3 regions of the Pseudomonas sp. FSO-7 genome follow, and region 1 is predicted to be linked to each of the others. Evidence: predicted binding sites of a transcription regulator. Region 1 holds the regulator's gene; each other region holds the start of a gene.

Evidence for each region. Region 1 encodes FliA, which starts transcription of late flagellar genes. Its sites were predicted from a motif close to CTAAAGTTTNNNNNNNNNNNGCCGNTAA; they were not measured.
Region 2: the regulator FliA is predicted to act here: its motif matches at 4,962-4,989, upstream of AC515T_RS22355 (flagellar protein MotY).
Region 3: the regulator FliA is predicted to act here: its motif matches at 2,713-2,740, upstream of flgM (flagellar biosynthesis anti-sigma factor FlgM).

Annotation. Positions count from the first base shown of each region.
Region 1 covers NZ_CM184193.1:1,857,852-1,864,370, forward strand. Annotated here, with positions in the region: gene flhF (flagellar biosynthesis GTPase FlhF) at 1-657, shown strand, start outside; gene fleN (flagellar synthesis regulator FleN) at 773-1,603, shown strand; gene fliA (RNA polymerase sigma factor FliA) at 1,600-2,343, shown strand; gene AC515T_RS08190 (chemotaxis response regulator CheY) at 2,510-2,881, shown strand; gene AC515T_RS08195 (protein phosphatase CheZ) at 2,900-3,685, shown strand; gene AC515T_RS08200 (chemotaxis protein CheA) at 3,716-5,965, shown strand; gene AC515T_RS08205 (protein-glutamate methylesterase/protein-glutamine glutaminase) at 6,014-6,519, shown strand, end outside.
Region 2 covers NZ_CM184193.1:5,104,106-5,110,624, reverse strand. Annotated here, with positions in the region: gene AC515T_RS22390 (molybdopterin oxidoreductase family protein) at 1-479, shown strand, start outside; gene grxD (Grx4 family monothiol glutaredoxin) at 569-910, shown strand; gene bfr (bacterioferritin) at 1,138-1,611, opposite strand; gene AC515T_RS22375 (bacterioferritin-associated ferredoxin) at 1,811-2,029, opposite strand; gene AC515T_RS22370 (peroxiredoxin) at 2,343-2,945, shown strand; gene rnt (ribonuclease T) at 3,174-3,851, opposite strand; gene pyrC (dihydroorotase) at 3,848-4,894, opposite strand; gene AC515T_RS22355 (flagellar protein MotY) at 5,087-6,067, shown strand; gene AC515T_RS22350 (argininosuccinate synthase) at 6,195-6,519, shown strand, end outside.
Region 3 covers NZ_CM184193.1:4,984,345-4,990,863, forward strand. Annotated here, with positions in the region: gene cheR (protein-glutamate O-methyltransferase CheR) at 1-781, opposite strand, end outside; gene AC515T_RS21755 (chemotaxis protein CheV) at 835-1,761, opposite strand; gene flgA (flagellar basal body P-ring formation chaperone FlgA) at 1,840-2,604, shown strand; gene flgM (flagellar biosynthesis anti-sigma factor FlgM) at 2,777-3,094, shown strand; gene AC515T_RS21770 (flagella synthesis protein FlgN) at 3,142-3,609, shown strand; gene AC515T_RS21775 (flagellar brake protein) at 3,702-4,448, shown strand; gene AC515T_RS21780 (MFS transporter) at 4,512-5,873, opposite strand; gene AC515T_RS21785 (glutamine synthetase family protein) at 5,944-6,519, opposite strand, start outside.

The DNA.
Region 1 (6,519 bases):
ATTGCCATGGTCGGCCCTGCCGGCATGGGCAAGACCACCACCCTGGCCAAGCTCGCCGCCCGTTATGTGCTCAAGTACGGCGCCCAGAGCATCGCCCTGGTGAGCATGGACAGTTTCCGCATCGGTGCCCAGGAACAACTCAAGACCCTGGGCCGGATCCTCAATGTGTCGGTGACCCATGTGGATCCGGGCCAATCCCTGGCCCAGGCGCTGGAACCGCTGCTGCGCAAACGCGTCGTGCTGATCGATACCGCGGGCCTGCAAGCCAGCGATCCGGCCCTGCGCATGCAGCTCGAAAGCCTGGCCGGACGCGGCATCAAGTCAAAAAATTATCTCGTGTTGGCAACCACCAGCCAGAAACAGGTTCTAACCGCCGCGTACCACAGCTACAAACGCTGCGGGCTGGCCGGCTGCATCCTGACTAAGCTGGACGAAACGGCCAGCCTGGGCGAGGTGTTGAGCCTGGCGATCGGTCATGAACTGCCGGTGGCCTACCTGACCGATGGGCCGCGGATCCCGGATGATTTGCATCTGCCGCGCCGTCATCAACTGGTCAGTCGTGCCGTGAGTGTGCAAATGCAGGAAGAACCCAGCGAAGAAGCCATGGCTGACATGTTCGCTGACATCTACCACAGCCCGACCAAACAGGTCGGCTGAGGTAATCATGAATATTTTTTGTACCTACATCGATGGTCTGCCATGCATTGTTCCTTATGCGAACGCGCAGCCAGTAATGTGGCCTCCGTCTAAGAAGACAAGGTAAAGAACGAACATGGGCAGCATGCATCCCGTACAGGTGATCGCGGTGACCGGCGGCAAAGGTGGCGTCGGGAAGACTAACGTGTCAGTGAACTTGTCCCTGGCTCTGGCAGAGCTTGGCCGACGGGTCATGCTGCTGGACGCCGACCTGGGCCTGGCGAACGTCGACGTGCTGCTGGGGCTTACCCCCAAACGCACCCTGGCGGACGTGATCGAAGGCCGTTGCGAACTGCGCGACGTGCTCTTGCAGGGGCCGGGCGGGATTCGCATCGTGCCCGCTGCCTCCGGCACCCAGAGCATGGTTCACCTGACCCCGGCGCAGCATGCGGGCCTGATCCAGGCCTTCAGCGACATCGGCGACAACCTCGATGTGCTGGTGATTGACACTGCCGCCGGCATCGGCGACTCGGTTGTCAGTTTCGTCCGCGCCGCCCAGGAAGTGCTGCTGGTGGTCTGCGACGAACCGACGTCCATCACCGACGCCTACGCCCTGATCAAACTGCTGAACCGCGACTATGGCATGAACCGCTTCCGCGTCCTGGCCAACATGGCCCAGAGCCCGCAGGAAGGACGCAACCTGTTCGCCAAGTTGACCAAGGTCACCGATCGCTTCCTGGACGTCGCCCTGCAATACGTCGGCGCCGTGCCGTACGACGAAAGCGTACGCAAGGCCGTCCAGAAGCAACGTGCCGTTTATGAAGCTTTTCCACGTTCCAAGTGCGCGCTGGCGTTCAAGGCGATCGCCCAGAAGGTCGATACCTGGCCCCTGCCGGCCAACCCCCGCGGGCATCTGGAATTTTTCGTCGAGCGTCTTGTGCAACAAACAGCAGGGCCCGTGCTATGACAGCCAGCGGTTACAACCATCTCTACAAAAAATCGGCACGGGACGCCCAATACGAACTGATCGAGCGTTACGCGCCATTGGTCAAGCGTATCGCCTACCACTTGCTGGCGCGGTTGCCGGCCAGTGTCCAGGTCGAGGACTTGATCCAGGCCGGCATGATCGGCCTGCTTGAAGTGTCGAACAAATACGACGCCAGCAAAGGCGCCAGTTTCGAGACCTATGCCGGTATTCGCATTCGCGGGGCGATGCTCGATGAAGTCCGCAAGGGCGATTGGGCGCCGCGTTCGGTGCACCGCAATACCCGTATGGTCAGTGACGCGATTCGCGCAATTGAAGCGAAAACCGGGCGTGACGCTAAAGATCACGAAGTTGCGGCCGAACTCCAGTTGAGTCTCGACGATTATTACGGGATTTTGAACGATACCTTGGGCAGCCGCCTGTTCAGTTTCGACGACCTGTTGCAGGACGGCGAACACGAAGGGCTGCACGAGGATAACGCGAGTGCTCACATGGAGCCGTCGCGTGACCTGGAAGATGAGCGTTTCCAGAGCGCGCTGGCGGAGGCGATTGCCAATTTGCCGGAGCGTGAGCGGCTGGTCTTGGCGCTGTACTACGACGAAGAGCTGAACCTCAAGGAAATCGGTGAGGTCCTGGGGGTCAGTGAATCGCGGGTCAGCCAGTTACACAGCCAGTGCGCGGCCCGTTTGCGGGGGCGTTTGGGGGAGTGGCGAGCGCGTTGACAGGCAGTGTGGGGACACTGCGACGAGGCTGGCCTGGCAGGTACTGCGCCAGTCTCCATCCGTTGTGCTCCAGACCGTTGTCGAGTGTTGTGCCGGATTGATTGAAATGGCGCGTCCAGGTGCTGGGCGCGTTTAAGACTGCTTGGAGGTCGAATTGGACAAGAACATGAAAATCCTCATCGTTGATGACTTCTCAACGATGCGGCGGATCATTAAAAACCTGTTGCGTGACCTTGGGTTCACCAACACGGCCGAAGCAGATGACGGGACCACTGCGCTCCCGATGTTGCACAGTGGCAACTTCGATTTTCTGGTTACCGACTGGAACATGCCGGGCATGACCGGTATCGACCTGCTGCGCCAGGTGCGTGCCGACGAAAAACTCAAGCACCTTCCGGTGCTGATGGTCACTGCCGAAGCCAAGCGCGAGCAGATCATCGAAGCGGCCCAGGCCGGTGTAAACGGCTATGTGGTCAAACCCTTCACGGCCCAGGCGTTGAAAGAGAAGATCGAAAAAATCTTCGAACGCATCGGTTAACGGCGCCACGGGGGAGCTATGGACAACGAATCTTCAATGGGCGATTTCGAATCGACCCTGAAAAAACATGCCCGCGAACTGGTCGACAGCCTTGAAAAAGGTCGTTTTGGCGATGCGGTTCAAATGATCCATGAGCTCAACCAGACCCGTGACCGCGGTCTGTATCAGGAAGTGGGCAAGCTCACGCGTGAACTGCACAGCGCGATTGTCAATTTCCAGATCGACCCGCACATGCCGCAGGCCGAGGAAGTCTCCCAGATCACCGACGCCACCGAGCGCCTGGGGTATGTGGTCAAGCTGACCGAAGCCGCGGCCAACCGCACCATGGACCTGGTGGAGAGCGCGACGCCGCTGGTCAACGGCCTGAGCGAAGAGGCTCAGGCCTTGAGCACCGACTGGGGCCGGTTCATGCGTCGCGAAGTCGGTGCTGAAGAGTTTCGGGAGCTGGCCCGTCGGGTCGACGGTTTCCTGGCGCGCAGCAGCACCGAGAACCGCGCCGTGGCAAGCAACCTCAACGACATTCTGCTGGCCCAGGACTATCAAGACCTGACCGGCCAGGTGATCAAGCGTGTGACCCAGTTGGTCACCGAAGTGGAAAGCAACCTGCTCAAACTGGTGTTGATGGCCAGCCAGGTCGACCGCTTTGCAGGCATCGAACACGACCGTGAAGCGATGCTTGCTGAAAAAGATCCACAAAAACATCTCTCTCAGGGTGAAGGTCCGCAAATTCATGCCGATAAAAGAGAAGACGTTATGTCCGGTCAGGACGATGTGGACGATTTGCTGTCCAGCCTTGGATTCTGAGTTTTAGCCCTGTTTTAGGAGCAGCCATTAATGAGCTTCGGCGCCGATGAAGAGATCCTTCAGGATTTCCTGGTTGAGGCCGGCGAGATTCTAGAGCAACTGTCCGAACAGCTGGTCGAGCTGGAAAGCCGACCAGATGATGCGGATCTGCTCAATGCAATTTTTCGCGGTTTCCACACTGTAAAAGGAGGCGCCGGCTTCCTCCAGCTCAACGAGCTGGTGGAGTGCTGTCACATTGCCGAGAACGTGTTCGACATCCTGCGCAAGGGTGAGCGTCGCGTTGATTCGGAACTGATGGACGTGGTGCTCGAAGCGCTGGATGCGGTCAACAGCATGTTCAGCGAGGTGCGCGAGCGTTCGCCGATCACCGCTGCCACTCCTGAGTTGCTCGCCGCGCTGGCACGCCTGGCCGAGCCGCAATCGGCTGACGAAGCGGCGCCGGTTGCCGAAGCGGTGGTTGAAGAGCCGGTCGTCGAAGAATCGGGCGACATCACCGATAACGAATTCGAACAGCTGCTGGACTCCCTGAATACCGTCAAGGCCCAGGCCGAAGCGCCAGCCGCTCAGGTTGCACCTGCTGCGCAAGCCGCCGGGGCTGCCAGCGATGAAATCACCGATGCCGAGTTCGAGTCGCTGCTCGACCAGCTTCACGGCAAGGGCCAGTTCGCGCCGGATGCGGTCGTCCCGCCGACGGCCCCGGCCGCCCCGAAAGCGGCGGGCGACAGCTCCGACATCACCGACGACGAATTCGAAGCGTTGCTCGACCAGTTGCATGGCAAGGGCACCTTTGCCGTTGACGCACTGGATTCGGCCATCGCTTCGGCACCGACCCCGGCCAAGCCTGCCGCCGCTGCCGCTGGCAGCGACCTGATCAGCGACCACGAATTCGAATCCCTGCTCGATGAGCTGCACGGCAAGGGCAAGTTCAGCGAAGTCGGTACAGCTGCCGCTGCGCCTGCTGCCACCACCGTTGCGCCAGCGGCCAAGGCTGCGCCAAAACCCGCTGCCAAGGCACCGGAACCCAAGGCCGAGCCCGCCAAGCCTGCCGCTGCTGCCCCGGCAGCCGCCCGAGCTCCGGCGGCTGCGCCAGCGGAAAAACCGGCCAGCGAAGCCGAGACCACCGTTCGGGTCGACACCGCACGCCTGGACGAGATCATGAACATGGTCGGCGAACTGGTGCTGGTGCGTAACCGTCTGGTGCGCCTGGGGCTCAACAGCCAGGACGAAGCCATGTCCAAGGCCGTGTCGAACCTCGACGTGGTCACGGCCGATTTGCAGACCGCGGTCATGAAGACCCGGATGCAGCCGATCAAGAAAGTCTTCGGGCGCTTCCCGCGCCTGGTTCGCGACCTGGCTCGCCAGCTCAAGAAAGAAATCAACCTGGAACTGGTGGGCGAAGAGACCGACCTCGACAAGAACCTTGTCGAGGCCCTGGCCGACCCGCTGGTCCACTTGGTGCGCAACGCGGTCGACCACGGCATCGAGTCGCCGGAAGAGCGCGAAGCCTCGGGCAAGGTCCGCAGCGGCAAGGTGATCCTGGCCGCCGAGCAGGAGGGCGACCACATCCTGTTGTCGATCTCCGACGACGGCAAAGGCATGGACCCGAACGTGCTGCGTTCCATCGCGGTGAAACGTGGTGTGATGGACAAGGATGCCGCCGACCGCCTGAGCGACACCGAGTGCTACAACCTGATCTTCGCCCCGGGTTTCTCCACCAAGACCGAGATTTCCGACGTGTCCGGCCGTGGCGTGGGCATGGACGTGGTGAAAACCAAGATTTCCCAGCTCAACGGTTCGATCAACATCTACTCGACCAAGGGCCAGGGTTCGAAGATCGTCATCAAGGTCCCGCTGACCCTGGCGATCATGCCGACCCTGATGGTGATGCTGGGCAACCAGGCCTTCGCCTTCCCGCTGGTCAACGTCAACGAGATTTTCCACCTCGACCTGTCGCGCACCAACGTGGTGGACGGCCAGGAAGTGGTGATCGTACGGGACAAGGCATTGCCGCTGTTCTACCTCAAGCGCTGGCTGGTCAGCTCCGCGGCTCATGTGGAGCAGGGCGAAGGCCATGTGGTGATCCTTTCGGTGGGCACCCAGCGGATCGGCTTCGTCGTCGACCAGTTGGTGGGCCAGGAAGAAGTGGTCATCAAGCCGTTGGGCAAGATGCTCCAAGGCACCCCGGGCATGTCCGGCGCCACCATCACCGGCGACGGCCGCATCGCGTTGATTCTCGATGTGCCAAGCATGCTCAAGCGTTACGCCGCCCGGCGTATTTGATTCTGGAGGGGGGCGGCCCAGCGCCGCGCCTCGTCTAACGGAGTGTTTATGGTAGTTAAAGTCCTGGTGGTGGACGATTCGGGGTTTTTCCGTCGCCGCGTCTCGGAAATTCTTTCGGCGGACACGAGTATTCAGGTCGTCGGTACCGCGACTAATGGCAAAGAGGCGATCGATCAGGCCCTGGCACTCAAGCCGGACGTGATTACCATGGACTATGAGATGCCGATGATGGACGGCATCACGGCCGTGCGGCATATCATGCAGCGCTGCCCGACCCCGGTCTTGATGTTCTCGTCCCTGACCCACGAAGGCGCCCGGGTGACCCTCGATGCGCTGGACGCCGGGGCGGTGGATTTCCTGCCGAAGAATTTCGAAGACATTTCGCGCAACCCCGACAAGGTCCGGCAGTTGCTGTGCGAAAAGGTCCACAGCATTTCCCGCAGCAATCGCCGTGTCGGTGCCTACAGCACACCGGCGCCAGCCCCGGTTGCGGCCCCAAGCCCGGCGCCAGCGCCGACGTCGACGGCATCGAGCAGCTTCAATGCGGCCCCGGT
Region 2 (6,519 bases), 3.2 Mb from region 1:
TGAAAACCGAAAACCAGCGGGTGCAGGCCGCGCCAGCGGTGATTCTGGCCGACCTCGCGCGCTTTGCCGCGTTGCAGGCGCCAGAACCGGATGAGTTGCTGATGATTGGCCGCCGCCATGTGCGCAGCAACAACTCCTGGATGCATAACTTCCATCGACTGGTGAAGGGCAAGCCGCGTCATCAATTGCTGATGCACCCGGACGATCTCGCCTCTCGCGGTCTTGCCGACGGGCAGCGCGTGACGGTCAGTTCGCGAGTGGGGGCCATCGAAGTCGAGGTGCTGGGCAGCCTGGACATGATGAAAGGCGTGGTCAGCCTGCCCCACGGCTGGGGTCATGCCCGGCCGGGCGTGCAGATGACCATTGCCAGCGCGCAGCCAGGCTCCAGCGCCAATGACCTGACCGATGATTGCCAGCTCGATGAGTTGTCCGGCAACGCGGCGCTCAACGGTGTATCGGTGAAGGTGGCTGCTGCGTAAAATTGTCTCTGGAGCACGTTCGGCTTTCCGTTACAATGCGTCACCGTGTCGACAACTTACGTCGCAAAAGTTTTAAGCCGAGGTGCTCCATGGATATCATCGAAACGATTAAAGACCAGATTGCCAACAACACCATCCTGCTTTACATGAAAGGCTCGCCGAACGCACCACAGTGCGGCTTCTCGGCCAAGGCCGCTCAGGCTGTGATGGCGTGTGGCGAGAAGTTTGCCTACGTGGACATCCTGCAGAACCCGGAAATCCGCGCCAACCTGCCCAAGTACGCCAACTGGCCAACCTTCCCGCAACTGTGGGTGGGCGGTGAGCTGATCGGTGGTAGCGACATCATGACCGAGATGGCGGCTGACGGCTCTCTGCAGGCCACGATCAAGGAAGCGGTAGAAAAAGCGGCGGCGAGCAAGACCGAAGCCTGATTCATGGAAGTCTGTTCACCCATAGATTGTGGTGAGCACGAAACCTTTTGGGAGCGAGCTTGCTCGCGATAGCAGCGTGTCAGTCAGCGTTTTTTTACCTGATCCACCGCTATCGCGAGCAAGCTCGCTCCCACAGTGGTTTTGGGTAGGCCTGGAATCCAGGCAATAAAAAGCCCCGCCTCTCGAAAGAGGGCGGGGCTTTTTAGTGGCTTGCTTGCGGGGAACGCTTATTCTTCACCCATCTGCGATTGCAGGTAGTTCTCAAGACCGACCTTGTCGATCAGGCCCAATTGGGTTTCCAGCCAGTCGATGTGCTCTTCCTCGGATTCGAGGATGTCTTCCAGCAGTTCACGGCTGCCGAAGTCGCCAACGCTTTCGCAATGGGCGATGGCGGCCTTCAGGTCGGCGTGGCCGGTGCGCTCGATGCGCAGGTCGCACTCAAGCATTTCCCGGGTGTGTTCGCCGATGTGCAGCTTGCCCAGGTCCTGGACGTTCGGCAGGCCTTCGAGAAACAGGATGCGCTTGATCAGCTTGTCCGCGTGCTTCATCTCGTCGATGGACTCGTGGTACTCGTGCTTGCCCAGCTTGTTCAGGCCCCAATCCTCGTACATGCGCGCATGCAGAAAGTATTGGTTGATCGCGACCAGCTCATTGGCAAGGATCTTGTTGAGATGCTGGATGACTGTAATGTCGCCTTTCATGATGGGGCCTGCCCTGTAATAGCTGTGTATAGGGCGGAGTTTGAGCCGCGTATTTATTGGTGTCAAACCTAAGTTATTGAATAATAAATGAAAATTAATCGGAATAAGAATGTTTGTGTTCCGCGTCTGGACGCTAAGCATTTGATTTACAGGCATAAAAAAACCGGACATTGAGTCCGGTTCCTTTGAAAAGCTGTCTTTACGCGGCGGTAAATTCTACGGGGTAGGGGATCGAGGCCTGTGCCGTTTGCACCTTGGCGAGGGTTTCACGCACCACTTCCTTGGCAAGGCAGGCACATTTGCCGCATTGGCTGGCTACGCCGGTGGCCTGGCGGACTTCGCGATAGCTGCAGCAACCTTCATAGATCGCTTCGCGGATTTGTCCGTCGGTGACGCCAGTGCAGAGGCATACATACATAAGTGAGAACCGTCGCTGGTTGTGACTCAATTGAGACGGATCTTAATGTTAACGAGAATGATTGTCAAAGTGGTTTCTCAAGGTCTTGTGCCAGAGCGATGTCAGGCTGACGAACGGTTTTTCCCGGACAACGAAGTCGGCACGCAGCGGGGCGGCGATTTTTCGATACCACCGAAAAACGGTTGAAGACAGCCCAAATGCGCGGTGTATGATGGTCGGCCCTTGCAAGCGGGTTCGTGTCACAGGGCTGTCGCCTGAGGGTGGCAGGCTGGCCCGGACCTTGTTTTCACGCTATTACATCAGGAGATATCCAATGAGCGTACTCGTAGGCAAACAAGCCCCAGACTTTACCGTTCCAGCCGTCCTCGGCAACGGCGAAATCGTCGACAGCTTCACCCTGTCCTCGGCCATCAAAGGCAAATACGGTCTGGTGTTCTTCTATCCGCTGGACTTCACCTTCGTCTGCCCGTCCGAGCTGATCGCACTGGATCACCGCATGGACGACTTCAAGGCGCGCAACGTTGAAGTGGTCGCCGTTTCGATCGACTCGCACTTCACTCACAACGCCTGGCGCAACACCCCGATCAACAATGGCGGTATCGGTCAGGTGAAATACACCATGGCTGCCGACATGAAGCACGAAATCGCCAAGGCCTACGACGTTGAGTCCGAAGGCGGCGTGGCCTTCCGTGGCGCGTTCCTGATCGACGACAAGGGCGTTGTCCGTTCGCAGATTATCAACGACCTGCCGCTGGGCCGTAACATGGAAGAGCTGATCCGTCTGGTTGACGCGCTGCAATTCCACGAAGAGCACGGCGAAGTCTGCCCGGCCAACTGGAAAAAAGGCGACAAGGGCATGACCGCTTCGCCTGAAGGCGTTGCCGCTTATCTGGGCGAGCACAGCGACAAGCTGTAAGCGCACACGGCATAAAAAAACCGGCCCTCGATGGCCGGTTTTTTTATGGGTGTTTCAAGCCAGATCACTGGCTAATCTGCGACCCTGTGGCGAGGGAGCTTGCTCCCGCTCGATTGCGCAGCAATCGCAAAAAAAAGGGGCCGCTTCGCAGCCCAGCGGGAGCAAGCTCCCTCGCCACAAGAGCCACAAGAGCCACAAGAGCCACAAGGGTTGGATCTGGCGCCGATGTCAGTCGTCGAAATCCTGCCAGCCACCCATCTCTTTCCACCGGTTGACGATGCCGCAGAACAGCTCGGCGGTCTTCTCGGTGTCGTAGCGGGCCGAGTGGGCTTCACGGCCATCGAAATCGATGTCGGCCGCCTGGCAGGCCTTGGCCAGGACGGTCTGGCCATACGCCAGGCCCGCCAGGGTCGCGGTGTCGAAGCTGGAGAACGGATGGAACGGGTTGCGCTTCATGTCCAGGCGCGCGACGGCGGCGTTGAGGAAGCCCAGGTCGAAGCTGCTGTTGTGACCGACCAGGATCGCCCGCTTGCAACCGTTGGCCTTGAGCGCCTTGCGCACGCCACGGAAGATATCGGTCAGGGCCGTTTCTTCGCTGACCGCCATGCGCAACGGGTGATCGAGCTTGATCCCGGTGAACTCCAGGGCCGCGGCTTCGACGTTGGCGCCTTCGAACGGTTCGACACGGAAGAAATAGGTGTGGTCAGGGAACACAAAGCCTTTTTCGTCCATGCCGATGGTGGTCGCGGCGATTTCCAGCAAGGCGTCGGTGGCGGAATTGAAACCACCGGTTTCTACATCGACGACGACCGGCAGGTAGCCACGGAACCGCGCGGCCATGGGATGACGGGCGCCGCCCGAGCCACCGTTGCCGTCCAGTTCGTCGTCGAAATGATCTTCACTCACGCGTTTTCCTCCAGCAGGCGCCAGCGCAGTTTTTCACCGGCGCGCAGCGGGATGACGGTCTGCTCGCCGAAGGGCAGGCTGACGGGGGCGGTCCATTCGTCACGGACCAGGGTAATACGATCGGTGTTTACCGGCAGGCCATAGAAGCGCGGACCATGCTGGCTGGCGAAACCTTCGAGTTTTTCCAGCGCATTGCGCTGTTCGAACGCCTCGGCGTACATCTCGATGGCGGCATAGGCGGTGTAGCAACCGGCGCAACCGCAGGCCGCTTCCTTGGCGTGCTGGGCGTGGGGCGCCGAGTCGGTGCCGAGGAAAAACTTGGCGCTGCCGCTGGTGGCGGCGTCCAGCAGGGCTTCCTGGTGGGTATTGCGCTTGAGGATCGGCAGGCAATAGAAGTGCGGCCGGATCCCGCCCACCAGCATGTGGTTGCGGTTGTACAGCAGGTGATGGGCGGTGATGGTCGCGCCGACGTTGGCCGGGGCCTCGTTGACGAACTGCACGGCATCGCCGGTGGTGATGTGTTCGAACACCACCTTGAGGGTCGGGAAACGCTCCACGACGCGGCGCATGTGCTCGTCGATGAAGATCTTCTCGCGGTCGAACACGTCGACGTCGCCCCGGGTGACTTCACCATGGATCAACAACGGCATGCCGACTTCGGCCATGGCCTCCAGCGCCGGGAAGATCTTGTCGATGCTGGTGACACCGGAATCGGAGTTGGTGGTCGCGCCGGCGGGGTACAGCTTGGCGGCATGGACAAAACCGCTGGCCTTGGCGTCGCGAATCTCTTCGGGCTGGGTGCGGTCGGTGAGGTAAAGCACCATCAGCGGTTCGAAGCGGCTGCCAGCCGGGCGCGCGGCGAGGATACGCTGGCGATAGCCATCGGCCTCGGCGGCGTTGCGCACGGGTGGAACCAGGTTAGGCATGATGATTGCGCGCCCGAAGGTGCGCGCGACATCGGCGACGGTATGGGTCAACACAGCACCATCGCGAAGATGAATATGCCAGTCGTCGGGACGCAGCAGGGTCAGGCGGTCGGACATTGGGGGGCTTCCAGGCGGGTCAAACTCTGGGGAATGCTACCGGAAAAGACCGATTCAGGCACCCGCTATCAAGTTCTGCCACAACTTACCGATAGCTCCTACAGGTGTGCCACGAATCCGTGCAGTGCCCCGGACAGGCGTCGTGCCCTCAAGCAGGCGTCGATCTTTGTATAAAAGTCAGTGGAGCCTCCCGTGCGCCAGCGTTATCTAGCCTTGCTCAGTGTGTTTGCCAGCCTTCCCGCCATGGCGCTCACTTTCCAGACCCGTCTGGAGAGCATTGAGTGGACGGTCGAAGGCGACAAGTTCGAGTGCCGACTGAGCCAGCCGATCACCGATTTCGGCAGCGGCGAATTCGTGCGCCGGGCGGGCGAACAGGCCACGTTCCGCCTCAAGAGCTATAACCCGATGCTGGGTGGCGGTTCGGCCACCCTGCTGGCGGCCGCCGCACCGTGGCAACCGGGGCGCGGCGATATCAACCTGGGGTCGGTCAGGATCGGCAGTGGCGACGTGTTGTTCAACAGCTCCCAGGTCCAGGCCGGTCGCTTGATCAGTGGGCTGATGGAGGGTCGCAGCCCTGTGGTGCGGCGCAACACCGAGGATGGGCGGGTTTCGGAAGTCCGATTGTTGCCGGTGCGCTTCAATAAGGCCTTCAGTGACTACCAAGGCTGCGTGGCGAAACTGTTACCGAAGAATTTCGAGCAGATTAAGCAAACTCAAATCGGTTTTCCCGGCGAAGGGGTCGAGCTCGATGCTCAGGCCAAGGCCCAGTTGCAGGTGATGCTCGACTTCATCAAGGCCGACCCGAGCGTCAATCGTGTCGAGCTCGACGGTCACTCTGACAATAGCGGCAACCGCCTGACCAACCGTGAACTGTCGCGTCGCCGGGCCCTGGCGGTCCAGGACTTCTTCAAGGCCAATGGTTTTCAGGAGTCACAGATCACACTGCGGTTCCATGGCGAGCGTTATCCCCTGGTGTCCAATACCAACGCCGCCAACCGGGCCAAGAACCGTCGCGTGGTCGTGCGCCTGGAGCGTGGCGCGCCGGTTGAAGCACCGGCACCAGCACCGCAGCCAGCGCCCGCTGCGGCTCCAGCCAAGGTCCCGGCGCCGGTCGCCGCTCCCGCCAAGGCACCGATCCCGACGCCCGCTTCCACCGCTGCGCGGACGTCCTGAACCGGGTTGACCGTCGCGCACTCGACATAATCTGTCGCTTCGTCGTCATAAGCTGTCGCGCCCCTGTAAATTATCCGCGCTGGACGTTAGACTTCCCGGCTTTCCGTACAACCCGTGGAGTGATGGCATGGCGGACGTAAACAAGGTCGTTCTGGCGTATTCCGGCGGCCTGGACACTTCGGTGATCCTCAAGTGGCTGCAGGACACTTATAACTGCGAAGTGGTGACCTTCACCGCTGACCTGGGGCAGGGCGAAGAAGTCGAACCTGCACGCGCCAAGGCCCAGGCCATGGGCGTCAAAGAGATCTACATCGATGACCTGCGCGAAGAGTTCGTCCGCGACTTCGTGTTCCCGATGTTCCGCGCCAACACCGTTTACGAAGGCGAGTACCTGCTGGGTACGTCCATCGCCCGTCCGTTGATCGCCAAGCGCCTGATCGAAATCGCCAACG
Region 3 (6,519 bases), 3.1 Mb from region 1:
AATGATCCGGCAAACCGTTCAACGCCTCGGAGGCGCCAAGGAACAGGTAGCCGCCCGGCTTGAGCGTGCCGTGGATGCGCAGCAGGATGTCTTTCTTCACTTCGGCGGAGAAGTAGATCAGCACGTTGCGGCAGAACACGATGTCGAACTTGCCCAGGCTGGCGTAGCTGTCCAGCAGGTTGAACGAGCGGAACTCCACCCGACTCTTGATCGGCGCCTTGACCACCCACTTGCCCGGCCCTTTCGGATCGAAATAGCGTTGCAGGCGGTCCGGCGACAAGCCACGGCCGATGGCCAGGCTGTCGTACTCACCGGTCTTGCAGTTATTGAGCATGGTCCCGGACAAATCGGTGGCGACGATCTGCACGCCGCCCTTCAACTGGCCGAGGTTGGAGCGCTCGAACTCATCGATGGACATCGACAGCGAATAGGGTTCCTGCCCCGACGAACAGGCCGCCGACCAGATCCGCAGGCGCTGGCCCGGGCTGGCCTTGATGGCCGCCGGCAGCACTTTGTTCTTCAGCACCTCGAACGGATAGGTGTCACGAAACCACAGGGTTTCGTTGGTGGTCATGGCGTCCACTACCATCTCGCGCAAGCCGCTGCGCGGTTGAGTCTGGATACGCTGCACCAGCTCGCCCAATGACTTGAGACCCTGTTGCTCCATCAATTTATTGAGACGGCTCGACACCAGATATTGCTTGTTTTCACCAAGCAAGATGCCACAGGCTTTTTCCAGGAAGACCCGGAACTGTTCGAAATCCAAATTACCCGTAGACAAGATACCGCCTCTTTCATCGTGTTGACTTGCCGGGCGCACAACGCGCCCGACCTTTATTCTGCTGCCTTGATCCGATCGACGACCCGGGACGCCAGGTCATCGGGGCGGAATTTCGCCAGGAAATCGTCGGCGCCGACTTTCTTGACCATCGCCTGGTTGAAAACACCGGACAACGAAGTATGCAAGATGATGTGCAGCTTTTGCATACGTGGGTCGCTGCGGATTTCCGAGGTCAGGGTGTATCCATCCATCTCCGGCATCTCGATGTCGGAGATCATCATCAAGAACTCTTCCTCGGGCTTCTTGCCTTCGTCGACCAGCTTGCGCAGGTAATCCAGCGCCTGTCGCCCGTCGTTCAACGCCACCACCTCGACGCCAACCGTTTGCAGGCACCGGGTCACCTGCTTGCGGGCCACCGAAGAATCATCGACGGTCAGCACCCGCAGCGAAATCGCCTTGTGCTGGGTCTCGGCATCCACCACCCCCACGGAGATCGCTTCCGGCGTGGGCGCCACTTCGGCGAGGATTTTCTCCACGTCGATGATTTCCACCAACTGGTTATCGACCCGGGTCACCGCCGTCAGGTAGTGATCGCGGCCGGTGCCCTTGGGCGGTGGATGGATCTCTTCCCAGTTCATGTTGACGATGCGCTCCACCGAGCGCACCAGGAACCCCTGGGTCTTGGTGTTGTACTCGGTGATGATCACGAACGGATTGCTCTGGTCCAGCAACCGGCCGGAACCGGTCGCCATCGCCAGGTCGAGAATCGGGATGGTCGCACCCCGGATATTGGCCACACCGCACACGACGGGGCTGGACTTGGGCATCAGGGTCAGCTTGGGGCATTGCAGCACCTCGCGGACCTTGAATACGTTGATCCCATACATTTGTTGGCCGTCGAGACGGAACAACAACAGCTCCAGGCGATTCTGACCGACCAGCTGAGTGCGCTGGTTTACCGAATCCATTACTCCCGCCATGCCCTGACTCCTACCTAACGCTAATGTGTCCGACGCGCATTCATCACTAAACGGCACGGGGCTTGCTATTGAACCGGCATGAACGCACAAACGACATTTTCTCGACGCCTGACCACTCACTGCCGCCACTGGCTCGGTGCACTGCTGGCTGCCTGCCTGTTCACTTCGGGCGGTCCTGCCCTTGCGGCGGTTCCGGTTACCTTGCCTGATCTCCTTATCGGCGTCACTCAGGGCTTTCTTGAATTCACCGTAGAAGACTACCTGGCAACCAGTCAAACCGAAGGTCGTTACGAAATCGAAGTCAACCAGCTCGACCCCCGCTTGCGCATGTCCATGTGTGACAAGGAATTGACTGCGTCGCTGGAGAGCCCGGCCCGGCCCCTGGGCCGCGTCACGGTGAAGGTTCGTTGCGACAGCGCCGCGCCCTGGACGGTGTTCGTGCCCGCTCAGGTGCGCCTGTTCCGGGACATTGTCACCACCACGCGTCCACTCAAGCGGGCCGGGATCGTCGAGCCCCAGGACGTGATATTGCGCGAGCGGGACATCAGCCAGATCACCCAGGGTTTCCTGACCTCTGTCGATCAGGCCATCGGGCAGAAACTTGTCCGACCAATGGTCGCCGACCAGGTCGTGACGCTGGTGCATCTGGAACAGGCCGAAGTGGTCCGCAAGGGCGACCAGGTGGTCATCACCGCCCGCAGCGGCTCCCTGGCCGTGCGGATGCCTGGCGAGGCCCTGGCCAACGGCGGCATGCGTGAACAGATACGGGTAAAAAACCTTAATTCCCAGCGCGTCATCAAGGCGCAGGTGATGGCCCCAGGCCAAGTGGAAGTGGCGATGTAGTGATCGGGTAGAGGAGGTAGAAAGCTGGCGCTTGATCCCGGTGTTCCCTAGACTGTGCCTTACGCAAAGGCAAGCGCAGACGTGCGCACGTTCATTGAATAAATGAGCCTAAAGTTTTTTTGGGGATGGCCGAAAACATGGCAAGCGTCCAAATACCCAGAGGTTTTTTACCATGGTCATCGATTTCAATCGTTTAAACAGCTCTTCACCGCTGACAGGCACTACGCGTACCAGCGCCACCAAGGAAACTGTCGAAACCGACAAATCCGCGCCGCTGTCCACGCCAGCCGAAAAGGTCAGCAACGGGGAGTCGGTACACCTCAGCAATGAGGCTCAGCAGTTGCAGAAGGTCACTGACAAGCTGCGCGATCAACCTGTCGTCGACAACGCCCGCGTGGCCGAGTTGAAAGCAGCCATCGCCGATGGCAGCTACAAAGTCGACAGCAACCGCGTAGCCAGCAAACTGCTCAACTTCGAAGCCCAGCGCTAGGCCGCCGCCTGCGCGAGGCTTTTGGACGCTAAGACCCAAGGCCAGCCATGCACGACACTCATTTATTGCAACTGATCATCGACGACTTCGTTCCAGCGCAACAATTGCTGGAGCTATTGCAGGCCGAATCCGTGGCCCTGCACGGTCGTGACATGCCTTTGCTGGAAAATATCCTGGCGCAGAAACAGGCACTGATCATCTTGCTCGACCAGCATGGCCGCAAGCGCAGCGAGATCCTCGCCAGCCTCAACCTGCCCGCCAGTCCTGACGGCCTTGAGCAATTGGCCAACCAGTCGACCCTCGGCGATCAATTGCGGTCCCAGAGCAAAGTGCTCAACGACCTGCTCGCCCAATGCCAGGCGACCAACGCCCGCAACGGCCAGTCGATCCTGATGCAGCAGGCCGCCACCGCCAACCAGTTGCGCATTCTCAACGGTGGCGAGATCCCGACGCTGTATGACGCTAGCGGTTCGACGGCCCGAATGGTCAAGCACCGCCCGCTCAGCCAGGCATGAAACGAACCATGCCTTCGCTCTATCAACGCGCGGCACATGCTGGCAAAATGCTGGCCATTCGTAGTCGTATTTTGCCTGGAGATTGACCCACCGTGTTCAATGCCTCAAACGCGGATGATGCTCCGCAGCCCCCCAAGGTCCTCACCACGCCACTGGAAATCTCCGGCAACCTGCGGATGCTGCAAGATAGCCACGACCCGCTGATCATTACCTTCCATGAACGTACCCAGCGCTTCCAGAGCTATCTGGTCAATGTCGATCGCGAGACCAACTCCATCGCCCTGGATGAAATGATTCCTCGGGACGGCGAGCGTTTCCTGCTGGCCGGCGAACCGTTTCGCGTCGAAGGCTTCCATGACGGCGTGCGCATCGCCTGGGACGGCAAGGGTCCATTGACCATCGATGAGTCCAGCGACGGTCGCTGCTATCGCGGCGCCCTGCCCGACGAAGTGGTCTACCACCAACGCCGCAATGCCTTCCGCGCCGCCCTGAAACTTGCCCAGCTTGTGAGTGTTGAACTGGGCGGCGACAAACTCAAGTCCCCCGTGGAAGGCAAGCTGCTGGACATTTCCGCCACCGGTTGCAAGCTGCGTTTCGACGGTGACATCACCCAACGCCTGCAATTGGGCCAGGTGTACGAGCGCTTCATCGCCGCCTTGCCGTTTGGCAACATGATCGCCCCGGTCGAGCTGCGTTACCTGCATTTCGAAGAAAGATTCAACACCACGTTCGCCGGCGTTCGCTTCCACAACATCAGTGGCCTGGTGCAACGGCAGGTCGAGCGGTTCGTCTACCAGCTCCAGCGTGAAGCCCGGCGCTTCGATAAAGACGACCTCTGATCGTCGAGCCATAAAAAAACGGGCAGTCCCTTGCGGTGACTGCCCGTTTTTTTCATGCCCGTTTCAAGGCCTGGCCTGGGTAAAGCTGGGGGCTTCAGGCTCCTGCGCTTCAGCTGCCGCCGCGGTTTCGGTGGCGGGCTCGGGCTCCACCTCCGGATTGATCGGCGCCTGCATCTGCTCCTGCACCACCTGCTCATCTACCCGTGGATCAAGGCACGCCACCAAAGGCGAACTCGACATGCTGTCCGGCATTGCCACGTGATGCAGCGGCGCGTCATCGACCTGATGCAAGTTGGTCACCGCTTTCGGCCGGATCCGCCACACCAGCACCAAGGCGAAGAAGGCGAAAAAGCCGTAGAGCATCTGGCTGCCGAACATCTTCATCAGCACACCCGCCACCAGCGGCCCGATACTGGCGCCAACGCCATAGGTCACCAGCAGCATCGCGGTCAGGGACACCCTTCGATCGGCTTCGACGTGGTCGTTGGAAAACGCCACCGCCAGCGGATACAGGCAGAACTGCACCAGCGAACAGAAGAACCCGGCGACGAACAGCACCTCCAACGGCACCGTCGGAAGAATCGCCAACGGCAGCGCACAGATCGTCAGGACCAGCGCAAAGCAGCGGATCAGCAGCGCCCGGTCGTAACGGTCAGACAGCCAGCCCAGGGGCCACTGCACCAACAGTCCGGCAAAGATGCAGCTCCCCATGAACAGACCGACCTGCTCGGTCGACAGGCCCTGCTGGGAGGCGTACAGCGGTGCCAAGCCATAGAACGAACCGACGATCAACCCGGAGCCCAGCACCGTACTCAATGACTGCGGCACACGCTTGATGAAGAAACGCGGCTCCATGGGCGCCGGATGCAACGCCGCCGGGTGAATCCGCCGGGTCAGCGTCACCGGTACCAGGCACAGGGCGAAGCACAGCGCCACCAGCATCAGCAGTTCCAAGCCCAGGGCCGGGTGCATGACCAGAATCAACTGGCCCAGCACCAGCCCCAGGTACGAGGCGATCATGTAGCCGCTGAACACCACCCCGCGTTGCTTGGCATCGGCCTGTTCGTTGAGCCAGCTCTCGATGACCATGTACTGGCACATCATGCCGAGGCCGACGATCATCCGCAGCACGATCCACGCCGGCAGCCAGTCCACCAGGCCATGGCCCAGCACTGCCGCCCCGACGATCCCGGCGCAGGCCGAATAGGCGCGGATGTGCCCGACGCGGGCGATCAGCCGGTGGCCGATCTTGCCCCCCAGCACCAGGCCGAAATAGTTGGCGGCCATCAGTGCACCGACCCAGAGGCTGTCCACATGGTCGGCGGCCAGGCGCAAGGCCAGGTAAGTACTCAAGAGGCCCGAGCCGATCAACATCATCAGCGAGGCGAAATAAAGCGCTCGAAAAGGTTTCCAGATTTGGCGCATCGGCGTTCCGAGCGGCTCCTTGCGGTGAGTAAGGGCTATCTGTTGAAGATAGCCCGAATGCGGCGGTTCTTTATGCCTGGGCCGCCAGGACACGTCGCTCCCAGGGGGTGATTTCATCGAAGAAGCTGGTCAGCTCCAGGGTCTTGGAAGCGATGTAGCCTTCGATGAACTCCGTGCCGAACAGTTCCTTCGCCAGATGACTACGCTTCAGACGCTCCAGGGCGGCATGCAAGGTACATGGCAGCGACAGATTGTCCGGCACTTCGAATTCGCCCTGGATCGCCGCGCTCGGCTCCAGGCAATGTTCGATCCCATACAGCCCGGCGGCCAGGCTGGCGGCAATCGCCAGGTAGGGGTTGGCATCGGCCCCGGGCAAGCGGTTCTCGACCCGCCGGGCCATCGGCGAGCTGGCGGGAATCCGCAGCCCGGCCGAACGATTGTCATGGGACCAACAGGCATTGTTCGGTGAGGCGAACGGATGGCACAGCCGCTGGTAGGAGTTCACGTTCGGCGCGAACAACGCGGTGAAGTCCGCCAGGCACGCCTGTTGCCCCCCGATGAAATGCCGGAAAGTGGCCGTCGGTTCGCCCGCTTCGTCGCTGAAGACGTTGCGGCCGCTGCCCGTCTCGACGACGCTCTGGTGGAT